DNA from 2 places in the Corynebacterium riegelii genome. Region 2 is predicted to be linked to the other one. Evidence: predicted binding sites of a transcription regulator. Region 2 holds the regulator's gene; the other holds the start of a gene.
What was found. The regulator LexA, encoded in region 2, represses DNA repair genes until DNA is damaged. The targets are predictions, from matches to a motif close to CGAACANNTGTTCG.

Region 1: the regulator LexA is predicted to act here: its motif matches at 3,658-3,671, upstream of AK829_RS09240 (HNH endonuclease signature motif containing protein).

The regions. Positions count from the first base shown of each region.
Region 1 covers NZ_CP012342.1:1,903,458-1,909,013, reverse strand. The annotation lists gene AK829_RS09255 (alkaline phosphatase D family protein) at 1-89, opposite strand, end outside; gene AK829_RS09250 (ferritin) at 212-709, opposite strand; gene AK829_RS09245 (DUF1963 domain-containing protein) at 755-1,711, opposite strand; gene AK829_RS09240 (HNH endonuclease signature motif containing protein) at 1,988-3,460, opposite strand; tRNA gene AK829_RS09235 (tRNA-Ser) at 4,043-4,131, opposite strand; RNA gene ffs (signal recognition particle sRNA small type) at 4,259-4,354, shown strand; gene AK829_RS09230 (aminotransferase class I/II-fold pyridoxal phosphate-dependent enzyme) at 4,386-5,556, shown strand, end outside.
Region 2 covers NZ_CP012342.1:527,005-532,560, forward strand. The annotation lists gene hflX (GTPase HflX) at 1-747, shown strand, start outside; gene nagB (glucosamine-6-phosphate deaminase) at 756-1,484, opposite strand; gene AK829_RS02525 (uracil-xanthine permease family protein) at 1,549-2,910, shown strand; gene AK829_RS02530 (HPr family phosphocarrier protein) at 2,933-3,202, opposite strand; gene lexA (transcriptional repressor LexA) at 3,258-3,914, opposite strand; gene AK829_RS02540 (hypothetical protein) at 4,209-4,526, shown strand; gene nrdR (transcriptional regulator NrdR) at 4,575-5,033, shown strand; gene hrpA (ATP-dependent RNA helicase HrpA) at 5,058-5,556, opposite strand, start outside.

The DNA of each region.
Region 1 (5,556 bases), 1.2 Mb from region 2:
TGCGCAAACGCCTGCGTTGCAAGTCCCGCACCCACCGCACCGACGGCTGCGGCGCGGCGGAAAAACGAACGACGAGAAACGCGTGTCACGCCAACATGGTCAATGACACGCGTCTAAATCGCCACCGCTAGAGGCGGTGTTTGTACAGGTTTCGCCCCAAATTCAACGGGCGTTTACCTGCAGTTGTTTATGTGGTGGCCTACTCGGTGGCCTACTCGTTGGTGCTGCGGTTGGACAGCGCAGCGTCGATACGCAGAAGGCCCGAACCGTCGGTGCCAACAAGCTCAAGCTGATCCACAATCTCGCCCACCGTGGACTCTTCCTGAATCTGCTCCTCCAGGAACCAGTTCAGCAGAGCGCGTGAACCGAGGTCGCCCACCTCATCAGCAATGCGCGTGATTTCGCGGATCTGCTCGGAGACCTTCTTCTCGTGCGCAAGTGCTGCGCGGAAGGCGTCGAGCGGGGTGCTGATCTCGGGTGCGTCGATCGTGATGTCGTGTGGCTTCACGCGCTCACCACGGTCAATGAGGTGCTGCGCGAACTTCTGCGCGTGGTCACACTCCTCCTGGGCCTGGGCGGCAAACCAAGAGCACAGGCCCGGGAAGGACAGGGCGTCCATCTCGTTTGCCAGGTAGCGGTAGATGTAAGCCGCGCGGTATTCCTCGGTGACCTGCTGGGTCATTGCTTCTTTGAGTTTCTCGTTAACCATGCTTTGGGATTCTAGTTGATTTTGTGGGGGATGGGTAGGGGGAAACTAGCCACAGTCCCAGTAGAAAACAGCCCCATCGGCCGTGCCGGTGTTTTCGGAGCGGTACACCACGGCCTCGCCGGCCTGCATTTTCTTCAATGCGTCCGGGTGCAGAAATACGTGGGCCACACCTAAATCACCCCACATCGCTTCGAAGGGAAGCTCTTCTTCTTCCAGATATGTGGAATCAATTTCCAGGAAGTGAACGTACCCATCAGGCTGAAAAGGGTCTTGGGCGAAAGCGGGGAAACCGCCAAGCATAATGTTGCTTTGGTTGCTGGCTGCGGCTCGCAACTCAACTAGCTCGTCAAAGTACTCATCGTTATCAAGAAAGTCGTCGTCCTTTTCGGACTCCAACGCCTCGTACACTGCTTGGTCAGTGGGAGGGATCATTGCCACTGCACTAGACAAGGAAATCGGAGAGTTCATAACCTCCCCAAGATCCTTGCTAAACGGGGAACAAAAATCCTCGTGCTCTTCATCGAAGTCAGCAGGCTCCGCGGTATGCGGTCCAGGGAAGCTGTGGTTGCCAAAGCCTTCCGCAGGCTCAGGGATATAGCGAATCTCCATGCCGTCGCCAGGCGAATCTGAAGTAAATCCGCCGCTGAGGGGATCAGCGCCGACAAAGAGTTGAAAAATTCCTGATTCCGGAATCAATCCGTCGAGAGTTGCTTCGCTTGTCGACGCCCCCTCCGCACGCACATGACCGACAATATCCGCAAAATTCAGCTGAATGATGTGGAGCAGTGGCTGACCGCTCTTTGCGATGGGCCATGCCGCACCTTCCGGAAGGTACGGCCTGCCACCGAAGTACGAACCATGTTCGGTCGGAGTGCCGTTGGAGTAGGGAAGGACGACACCTGGTGTAGCTAGTTGGATGAGGCCATCAGTGTCTTCGGAAATATGCTCTCCGGACTCGATCATCGATCGGAGCGCTTGAAGCTGTGCTGAGAAGTCTGACACGGCAGGAGTTCCTTCCGCTAGGAAAACAAGCTGTTTAATCGGAGATTGTCCTTCAAGAAAAAGAATGCTGCAATAGATATCTAGCCTGGCTTGGGTCGCGGTTGGTCGTTGAAGATCCCTTCGACATTGTGGCCTGTGGATTTGGGCTTGGGCTTGTGGTTGGTGAAAGTTCGGCGCTCATTTCGGCCCTCATTTGTCCCAAGTCAGGAACCACGCCGAGGCCTCCTTCGGAAAAACGGGCTGTTTTTGTGTTGGTGCCTGGCCACCTGGCTTCTCTTACTCGGGTCGGGTATCGACGAGTTCTTCTGGGTCGTAGTCTTCCACCCATCCGTAGGCATCTTCTGGATCCGGGAAGGGTGGTTCGGAAAAATCGGGTTCTTTTGGCAACGGCTCCGGCAACACCGCCTTGATCGGGAAGTGAAGGCTGTATTCTTCCTCCAAGGCTGCGATCTGGGCATCGGCCTGTTCAAGGTTGTGGTGGTTATCAAAATCATCCAGTATTTTGTGGCCCTTGGCGTAGAACTGCGCCACTCGGCTGCGACGCTGGCACACTTGCTCAAGGTTGCTCTTCCACCGTGGGGCCTGCGCTTGGGTGTTGTGTGCAATCAGGCTATCCGGCGTGCAGGTTTCATAGGTGCCGTTGGCAAAAAGCCACAAGATTTCACCCGTATCCGGATCCGGCACGTAGAACCCACGCTTATCGGTTTTCAAGTTGTGGTGCTTCTGACACAACGGGTACAGGTTTCCCGGTGTGGTTTTGCCACCCTGGCCAAACGGGATCCGGTGATCCAACTGACACCTCAATGACGGCACCGTGCATCCCGGGAACACACAATGCGTGTGACGAGCACACACGACGCGTCGCATTGCTTCGGTTGGGGTGTAGCTATCCGTATGTGCTTGAAGTTCCGCCTCCATATCCACTTCGGTGACCTTCGCTGACGCCAGCAGGTCATCGAGCGCCGCGGTAGCTTCTGGGGTCAAGGCACCTACTCCTGGTACATAGGCTGGCCCACCAGGCGCGCGGTCTTTCGGCACAAACACATGCAGCGTGGTCTTGGTTGGGGTGATCTCCCCGGAAAGTAGTTTCACCATCGCATCGGCCATGGAGGTTTTATGCTCCCGTGCAGTAGCCAACACGTGCTCGCGTACGACCTGTGCCGTCAACGGGTTGGTAGCCAACGTAACCAGTGTTTTGACCGTGCCGGACTGTGCAGACACCTCAAAGATCACCGCATCATCAGCCGCGTGTGCCTGTGTTTTGCGTTGCATGCGCCGCTTTGGTTGGTAGGCGCAGGTTGGGTCAATGCGTTTGATCATCTCCCGGATACGACGAGTAATCGTGGTGGTTTGTGGGGTGTGCTGCCCAGGCCGTGTTGGGGTAAACGTAGTAGTCAACATCTCATCAAAATCGGCATACGCCTCATCAGTAATCTGTGGGCCAAGCTCGGCAAGCACCGTATCGATGGCACGTAAATGCTGCAGATCCATCACACGCGTCTTGGCCTGGAGTGCTCGTAGTTTCGGTAAGTGCTGTAGACGTGCATGGGAAAAGATCGCTTGCTCAACCGAGCCTTTAGTCCAGCCGGTTGCTTCCCTCATGGCCACTACTTCCAGGTCGACGTCATCAACACTTGCCCCGGGTGTGGCGAAGTGACCGAAGGCATTCCAGTAAATATCGCGAATGCCTTGACTAAACGTGCTTAGTGGATCTTCTGGTCGCTGTGTGCGGAAGTATGGTTCGCCCACGGTCTACCCCCAGTGTTGTGTTCCCTATGTTCCCGTTGTTTTGTACCCCTAATTATACCCGTCTACCTGTTCTATGCGCAAGGGCTAAACCAGCATTTATTACACTATTTCCGCATACACATTCACAACACAGGCTGGCGGTTGCATTCAGTATATCGACCGATCTCACATACCCCATTGGCTTACGGGGGAAATAGCACACAAGTGTTCGAAACGCGCTGCATATTTCACCTTTAGCGCAAGCAAAACGGGGCCTGGCCGGGTCGGCGGGACTCAAGCGCACCTTGCCAATGTTGGCGTCCCCGCAGGGGAGGTCTCCTGCACCTTGTGTGGGAGAAACGTGGATACCGGGAACAATCAGTGGCTCTTGAGGGAAACGCTGGAATATCCGCTAAACGATATGAATGCGCCAAAGATGAGTTCACAACTCACGGGGCTGGAAAACGGGCAAGATTTGCCCTTGGCCGCCATCGAAGAGGAAGCTCGCTGTAAACGTAAGCCGTAAGCAACTTCTCATGGCTGCAGCCAGGCACTAACGCAAACGAAAAAACCGGCGCCCCATCAAACCGAGGCGCCGGTGTTTGGCGGAGGATGTGGGATTTGAACCCACGAGGGTCGTGAAACCCGCACGCGTTCCAGGCGTGTGACATAGGCCGCTAGTCGAATCCTCCAGCGACACTCGAAAAAGTAACTTCCGAATGCGTCTTTGGCCATGTTAGTCCACACCCCCGCCTGAACCAAAACCGCAGGCAGCACGTGCAGGTTGTGTCTTTTACGGCTTCCCGGCTACAGTGTCACCTTAGGATCCCACGCGGTGTTATCTTGTGAACTCCCCCAGGGCGGGAACGCAGCAAGGGTCAGCGAGCTCTGGCAGGTGCGTGGGATCCCCTTTTTGTGCGTGGGGGCGTTTTGTACGATGTAGTGCATGACTACCCAAGACGGCACCACAAGCACCGCTTTTGCCAACTTCAATCAGCAGGAACTTGAAGCGCTCGCGCAGGACGTGCGCCAGCGTTATGAAGACCTGAAAGCGCGCAACCTCAGCTTGGACTTGACGCGCGGTAAGCCGTCGAGTGAGCAGCTGGATCTTTCCAACGCGCTGCTGTCCTTGCCGGGGGAGGGCAACTACAAGGACGCCAAGGGCGTTGACCTGCGCAACTATGGCGGGCTGCAGGGTATTGAGGAGATCCGCCAGCTGTGGGGCAACGTGCTGGGCGTGGACGTGGCGAACATTGTGGCGGCAGATTCCTCGTCGCTAAACATCATGTTTGACCTCATCTCCTTCGCGTACATCTGGGGCACGAACGATTCGGAGCGTCCCTGGAAGGATGAGGAGCACGTGAAGTGGCTGTGCCCAACCCCGGGCTATGACCGTCACTTCGCCATCACGGAGCACTTCGGCTTTGAGCTGGTCACCGTGCCCATGACGCCGGAGGGTCCGGACATGGACGTGGTGGAAGAGCTGGTGAAGGATCCGCAGGTCAAGGGCATGTGGTCGGTGCCTATTTACGGCAACCCCACGGGCGCGATCTACTCGCGTGAGACCATTGATCGCCTGGCCAGCATGGAGACGGCAGCGAAGGATTTCCGCATTGTGTGGGACAACGCGTATGCCATCCACACGCTGACGGGTAACTTCCCGGAGAACCCGAACGTCATTGAGATTGCGGCGGAGAAGGGCAACCCGAACCGCTTCTGGTACATGTCTTCCACCTCCAAGATCACGTTCGCGGGTGCGGGTGTGGCCTTCTTCGCGTCGTCGGAGGGGAATTTGGAGTGGTGGGGGAAGCATGCGTCGATACGCGGCATTGGCCCCAACAAGATCAACCAGCTCGCGCACGCGCGCTTCTTTGGGGATGAGCAGGGCGTATACAACCAGATGAAGTCGCTAGCCGGTTCGCTGGAGCCGAAGTTCGCGGCCGTCATCCGCATTCTGCACGAGCGCCTGGGTGAGTACGGCGTGGCGCAGTGGACCGAGCCGGAGGGCGGCTACTTCATCTCTATGGACGTGCTCGGCGGGTCCGCAACGCGCGTGTGGGAGCTGGCGAAGGAAGCGGGCATCACGCTGACCAAGGCTGGTTCCGCATTCCCGCACG
Region 2 (5,556 bases):
CAGTTGCGCGACATGGCCACGGCCCGTGAGGTCAAGCGTGCGCAGCGTGCGCGTTCAACCACACCAAAGATTGCGATTGCGGGCTACACCAACGCTGGCAAGTCCTCCCTGATCAACGCGATGACTAACGCTGGCGTGCTGGTTGAGGACGCGCTGTTTGCCACCCTCGACCCGTCCACACGCAAAGCCCAGCTGGCAGACGGCCGCTCGGTGGTGCTCACCGACACCGTCGGGTTTGTCCGCCACTTGCCAACGCAGCTGGTGGAGGCGTTCAAATCAACGCTTGAAGAGGTCTCCGGGGCGGATTTGGTGCTGCACGTGGTGGACGGCTCTGACCCGTTCCCGCTCAAACAGATCGAGGCGGTTAATGAGGTGCTTTCGGAGATCACCCGCGAAAGCGGCGAGACCCTGCCGCCTGAGCTTGTTGTGGTGAACAAGATCGATGAGGCCGACCCAGTCGTGCTTGCAGAGCTGCGCCACGCCTTCGATCATGCCGGTCGTGATGTGGTGTTTGTCTCCGCGCTGACGGGCGAGGGGATTGCGGAGCTGGAATCCAAGATCGAGATGTTCCTCAACACTCTCGACGAGCATGTGACCATGCTGGTGCCGTTTACCCGTGGCGATGTGGTGTCGCTCTTGCATGAGCACGGTACGGTGCGTTCAGAGGAGTATCAGGAGCAAGGCACGCTTATCGACGTCCGATTGCCCCGCGTCCTCGTCGAACAGCACCGCGAGTTTGTGGTTTAGTTCGTGATCTAATTCTTCGCCAGCTTGCTGGCTGCTGCCTCATCCAGGATCACGGTGACATTTGGGTGCTCCCTGATGGCACTTGCGGGGCTGTCGGTGTTGACTGGGCCCTCGATGAGCGCTTTGACGGCGTCAGCCTTGTTTTCGCCGGTGGCGATGAAAATCAGGTTGCGTGAGTCCAAGATGGTGCCGATGCCCTGGGTCAGCGCCTGACGCGGCACCTCGTCTTCGCTGTCGAAGAAGCGGGCGTTATCCGCGATGGTCTGCGGGTGCAGGTCAATGACGCGAGTGCGCGAGTCGTGTGCACTGCCTGGCTCATTAAACGCAATGTGGCCGTTCGCGCCGACGCCCAGGATCTGAATATCCACCCCGCCAGCGTCCTTGATCGCCTGCTCGTAGTCATCCGCTGTCTGCTGCGGGTTATCGGACATGCCGTCGAGGGAGTGCACCTTCGCATCATCAATATCCACGTGACTGGTCAGCTCACGGCGAATCGTGGCGTAGTAGGACTGCTCGTGGTCATGCGGCAGTGCTGCGTACTCATCCAGCAGGAACGCTTGCGTGTTAGCAAAGCTCAGACCGTCCTCGTTGTGGCGGCGAATGAGCTCCTGGTACGTCGGGGTCGGAGTAGAGCCGGTAGCAAGGCCGAGGACGCAGCCGCGGCGGATGAAAGGCTCAATGATGTCGGCGGCGGCGCGGCCGACTTCCTCCGAGTTGCTACGGATGATGATCTGCATGCTTTTGAGACTACGCGATACGTGTTTCGTCTCTAAAGCCGGCAACGGTGCATAATGTTCATTCGTGGATAACGCGAGTACAAAGACTACGGAGAGTAGCTTCGGCTGGAAACTTCACGGCGACGGCAAACGGGTGCTCCCCGGTGCCGTCGTCGCCCCCGGTGAGCGGCTGAGCTGGCTGCGCACCATCGGCATCGGCATGCAGCACGTGGTGGCCATGTTCGGCGCCACGCTGCTTGTGCCCACCCTCACGGGCTTCCCGGTAAACACCACCCTGCTGTTCTCGGGTCTGGGCACGCTCATCTTCCTCACGTTGACAAAGAACAAGCTGCCAAGCTACCTCGGTTCCTCGTTTGCGTTCATTGCGCCGCTAACGGCGTCCCAGCAATACGGTATGGCCGCACAGCTCGGTGGCGTGCTGGTCACAGGGCTTGCGCTGATAATTGTTGGCTTTATCGTCCAAGCAGCGGGCAAACGCGTTATTGATGCGGTCATGCCACCCGTTGTCACCGGCGCCATTGTGGCGCTCATCGGGCTGAACCTAGCTCCCACTGCCGTTGCAAACGTGGAAGCGCAACCTGGTGTCGCCGGGGTCACCTTGCTCACCATTGTGCTTGTCACCGTGGCTACTCGCGGCATGACGGCGCGTCTGTCCATCCTCATCGGCGTGGTTGTCGGTTGGGTCTTTGCCGCGCTTACCGGGGGATTGGCGGATGACGCGCTGGATACGATCTCTGCGGCGCCGTGGGTTGGCCTGCCGCAGTTCCATACGCCAGAGTTCCACCTTTCGGCCATTCTGGTCACGCTGCCGGTGCTGGTTGTGCTGATTGCGGAAAACGTTGGCCACGTTAAGGCAGTTTCCGAAATGACTGGCAGGGATCTCGATCCGATGCAAGGCAGGGCGCTGATTGGCGACGGTATCGCCACCACCCTCGCCGGCGGCCTCGGCGGCTCCGGTACCACGACCTACGCGGAAAATATTGGCGTGATGGCGGCGACGAAGGTGTACTCCACAGCCGCCTACTGGGTGGCGGCCTGCTTCGCCATTGTTCTTGCGTTCATTCCGAAGTTCGGCGCCATCATCTTCACCATCCCGGTCGGCGTGCTCGGTGGTGCGTGCCTGGTGCTCTACGGACTGATTGGCATGCTGGGTATCCGCATCTGGCAGGACAACCGGGTGGACTTCACTGATCCGGTAAATCTCACTGCCGCCGCAGTTGCGTTGATTGTGGGCATTGGCAACCTCACGCTGCAGGCGGGTCCGGTGGCGCTGGAGGGTATTGCGCTCGGCTCCGTCGGTGTCATCATCGTGTACCCGGTTATGCGCTGGTGCTACAACACGGTGGGCGAGGGGCGCTACCGCTTAGGCTTCCCAACGAAAAAGCGGGAGCCGGCCAACGTGGCCGACCCCCACACATTCGGGTAGGAGCGAAGCATCAGCGAAAGATCTAGGCTTCGTCCAAGTTCTGGGCAATAAGGGCGGCAATGGCGTCAACTGCCGCGGCATTGTTTGACGTAACCGTGACTTCATCACCAAATTCCGCGCCCATAGCCATGATCATCAGCGAGGACGCGGCGTCAGTCACGTCCTCATCGTCGCCCCCGATCAGGGTGAGAATAATATCGTCATCATATTCGCTGGCAGCGTCAGCGATGACAGTGGCGGGGCGGGCGTGAAGGCCCACTGTGGAGCCCACCTTCACGGTCTTTGAAGCCATGGGGTCAAGTCCTTTCGTTGTCTCTAGCTACTCAATACTAGAGTCAACCGGCAACCTAGAGTGCACGGAACACGGAAACGACCAAGCCCATGATCTCCGCATCATCGCCCTTAATGGGGGAGAATGCGTCATTTCGCGGCAGAAGCCAAACACCCGAAGAATCCTTGTGGAACACCTTCGCGGTTGCCTCACCGTCGATGAGCGCGGCAACGATCTGACCTTCTTCAGCTACCGGCTGGGAGCGAACCACAAGCCAGTCGCCGTCCAAGATCGCCGCATCCACCATGGAATCACCAACGACCTTGAGCATAAACAGCTCACCATCGCCCAGCAGCTCCTCCGGAAGGGGGTAATAGGTTTCTACATTCTCCTCAGCCAGGATGGGGGCGCCTGCGGCGATCTGGCCGACAACCGGAATAAAGCGCGCGTTGGACGCGTCTTCAGGGGCATCCTGGGCAGCCGGGGCTGCGGCCTTCTTACGGGCAGCTGGAGCGCCCGGCAGGTGGCGTAGGTCCACTGCACGCGGCTTGTTGGGATCGCGCCTCAAGAATCCCTTCTTCTCTAGCTCTTTGAGCTGGTACGCCACAGAAGAAGTGGACTGCAGGCCTGCTGCATCGCCGATCTCGCGGATGCTTGGCGGGTAACCGCGCAGTACAACCGCGTCCTGAATGACTTGGAGGATTCGGCGCTGGCGGTCGCTCAGCTTGCTCATGTCCAGGCTGTTTGGGTCTGTCTTCTTTCGTGCCACGTTCTGTGCTCCTTTGGTGCTTGTCTGTCCGTATAGCTCAATTGTCAAGGTCCTAGCAAAGGTCCTAGCCAAGGTCCTAGTTGTGAAACTACCACGTTAGGCAAGTCTGTTCGATATTTTGCGAAAAATCTGGACACGCGTTCGAACACCTGCTATAAATCGAACATGTACTCGTTCGAACGTATGGGCGCAGCCAGCTAAGGCGTGTGTCTTGCGTTCCTACGATGAAGCCAAACATAATCACAAGGAGACAAAACTATGACCACGATCATTCGCAATACCCACCCACGTACCTCTGTAGCTTCCGAGGTCTGGGATCTTTCCCCTGTGGAAGGCCGCCGGGTTTCTACCAGCTCCATCCGCCAACTGCGTGCAGAAAACGCTCCTGCACGGGTGGTTCAAGAGACTGCTGTAGATGGATTCGAACCTGGGCACGAACGTAGAGAAAGCCTCTTTGTTGGGGTGGTGATGGCTGCGGCGCTACTGATTGGCTCACTGTTCGGTGGGGCGTTCGGTGGTGGTGAAGAACCGACTACCGCAGAGATCGCGCAGCTTTCACCTGTTGTGGCGCGTTAGTCTCAATCTGCCTTAGGGCTTTGTCAGGCAGGGCTAGACTTAGATCTTGTGTTTTGCCCTTTTTGCCACAACGCGCATTCTCGTGTCACCGACTCCCGCACAGTAGAGGCCGGTGCAGCCATTCGCAGGCGCCGTGAGTGCACAGAATGCGGGGGACGTTTCACCACCGTTGAAAAGGCCGTGCTGATGGTGGTCAAGCGAAACGGGGTGAGCGAGCCATTTGACCGCGACAAACTCATTGTCGGTGTGCGCCGCGCCTGCCAGGGCCGCGACGTGTCAGATGATGCGCTCAAGCGCCTCGCGCAGCAGGTGGAGGAGACCGTGCGCGCGCAAGGCAGCTCACAGGTGCCCGCCAACCAGATCGGCTTGGCAGTGCTTGAGCCCTTGCGCGCTTTAGACGAGGTGGCCTACCTCCGCTTCGCCTCGGTCTACAAGTCCTTCGAAAGCGCCGACGACTTTGAGTCAGAGATCCGTCTCATGCGCCGCAGAGACCGCGAAGACTTCTAGCACAGTACCTCTAGCGCCCTACCTCTAACGCAACGCGTCAGTCATCTTCTCAATTCGGCGCTGGCTCACCGGCTGCGGTGTGCCCAAACGCTGTGCGAAGATGCTGACTCGAAGCTCCTCAATCCGCCAGAGAATGTCCTTGTAGGCTTTCGACTTTTTCCGGTTCGCCGGAAGCGTTGCCATCTTCTGGGCAAGGTAACGCTTTGCGTCATCAATCACCATCTGGCGATCCGCGTCCCGGTCCGGATCCAAACTCATATCTTCAAGCCGAATCCACATCGCCTCGATGTATCGCGGCAAGTGCTGCAAGTGGCCAGCGCCATGCAGGGTAATCGCGTGCTTTGGCAGGTAGAAGTCCAGCTGACTGCGCATATCATTAATCGCCGGGCCCTCCCATTTGGCAAGCTCTGCGCGCATATTGGCAAAGTCCGCAAGACCGGGTGCAATGCCGACAACGATGCGGCGAACCTCGCCGGCTACCTTCGGCTTAATCTCTGCAAGCAGCGCGTCAAACTCTTCAGGG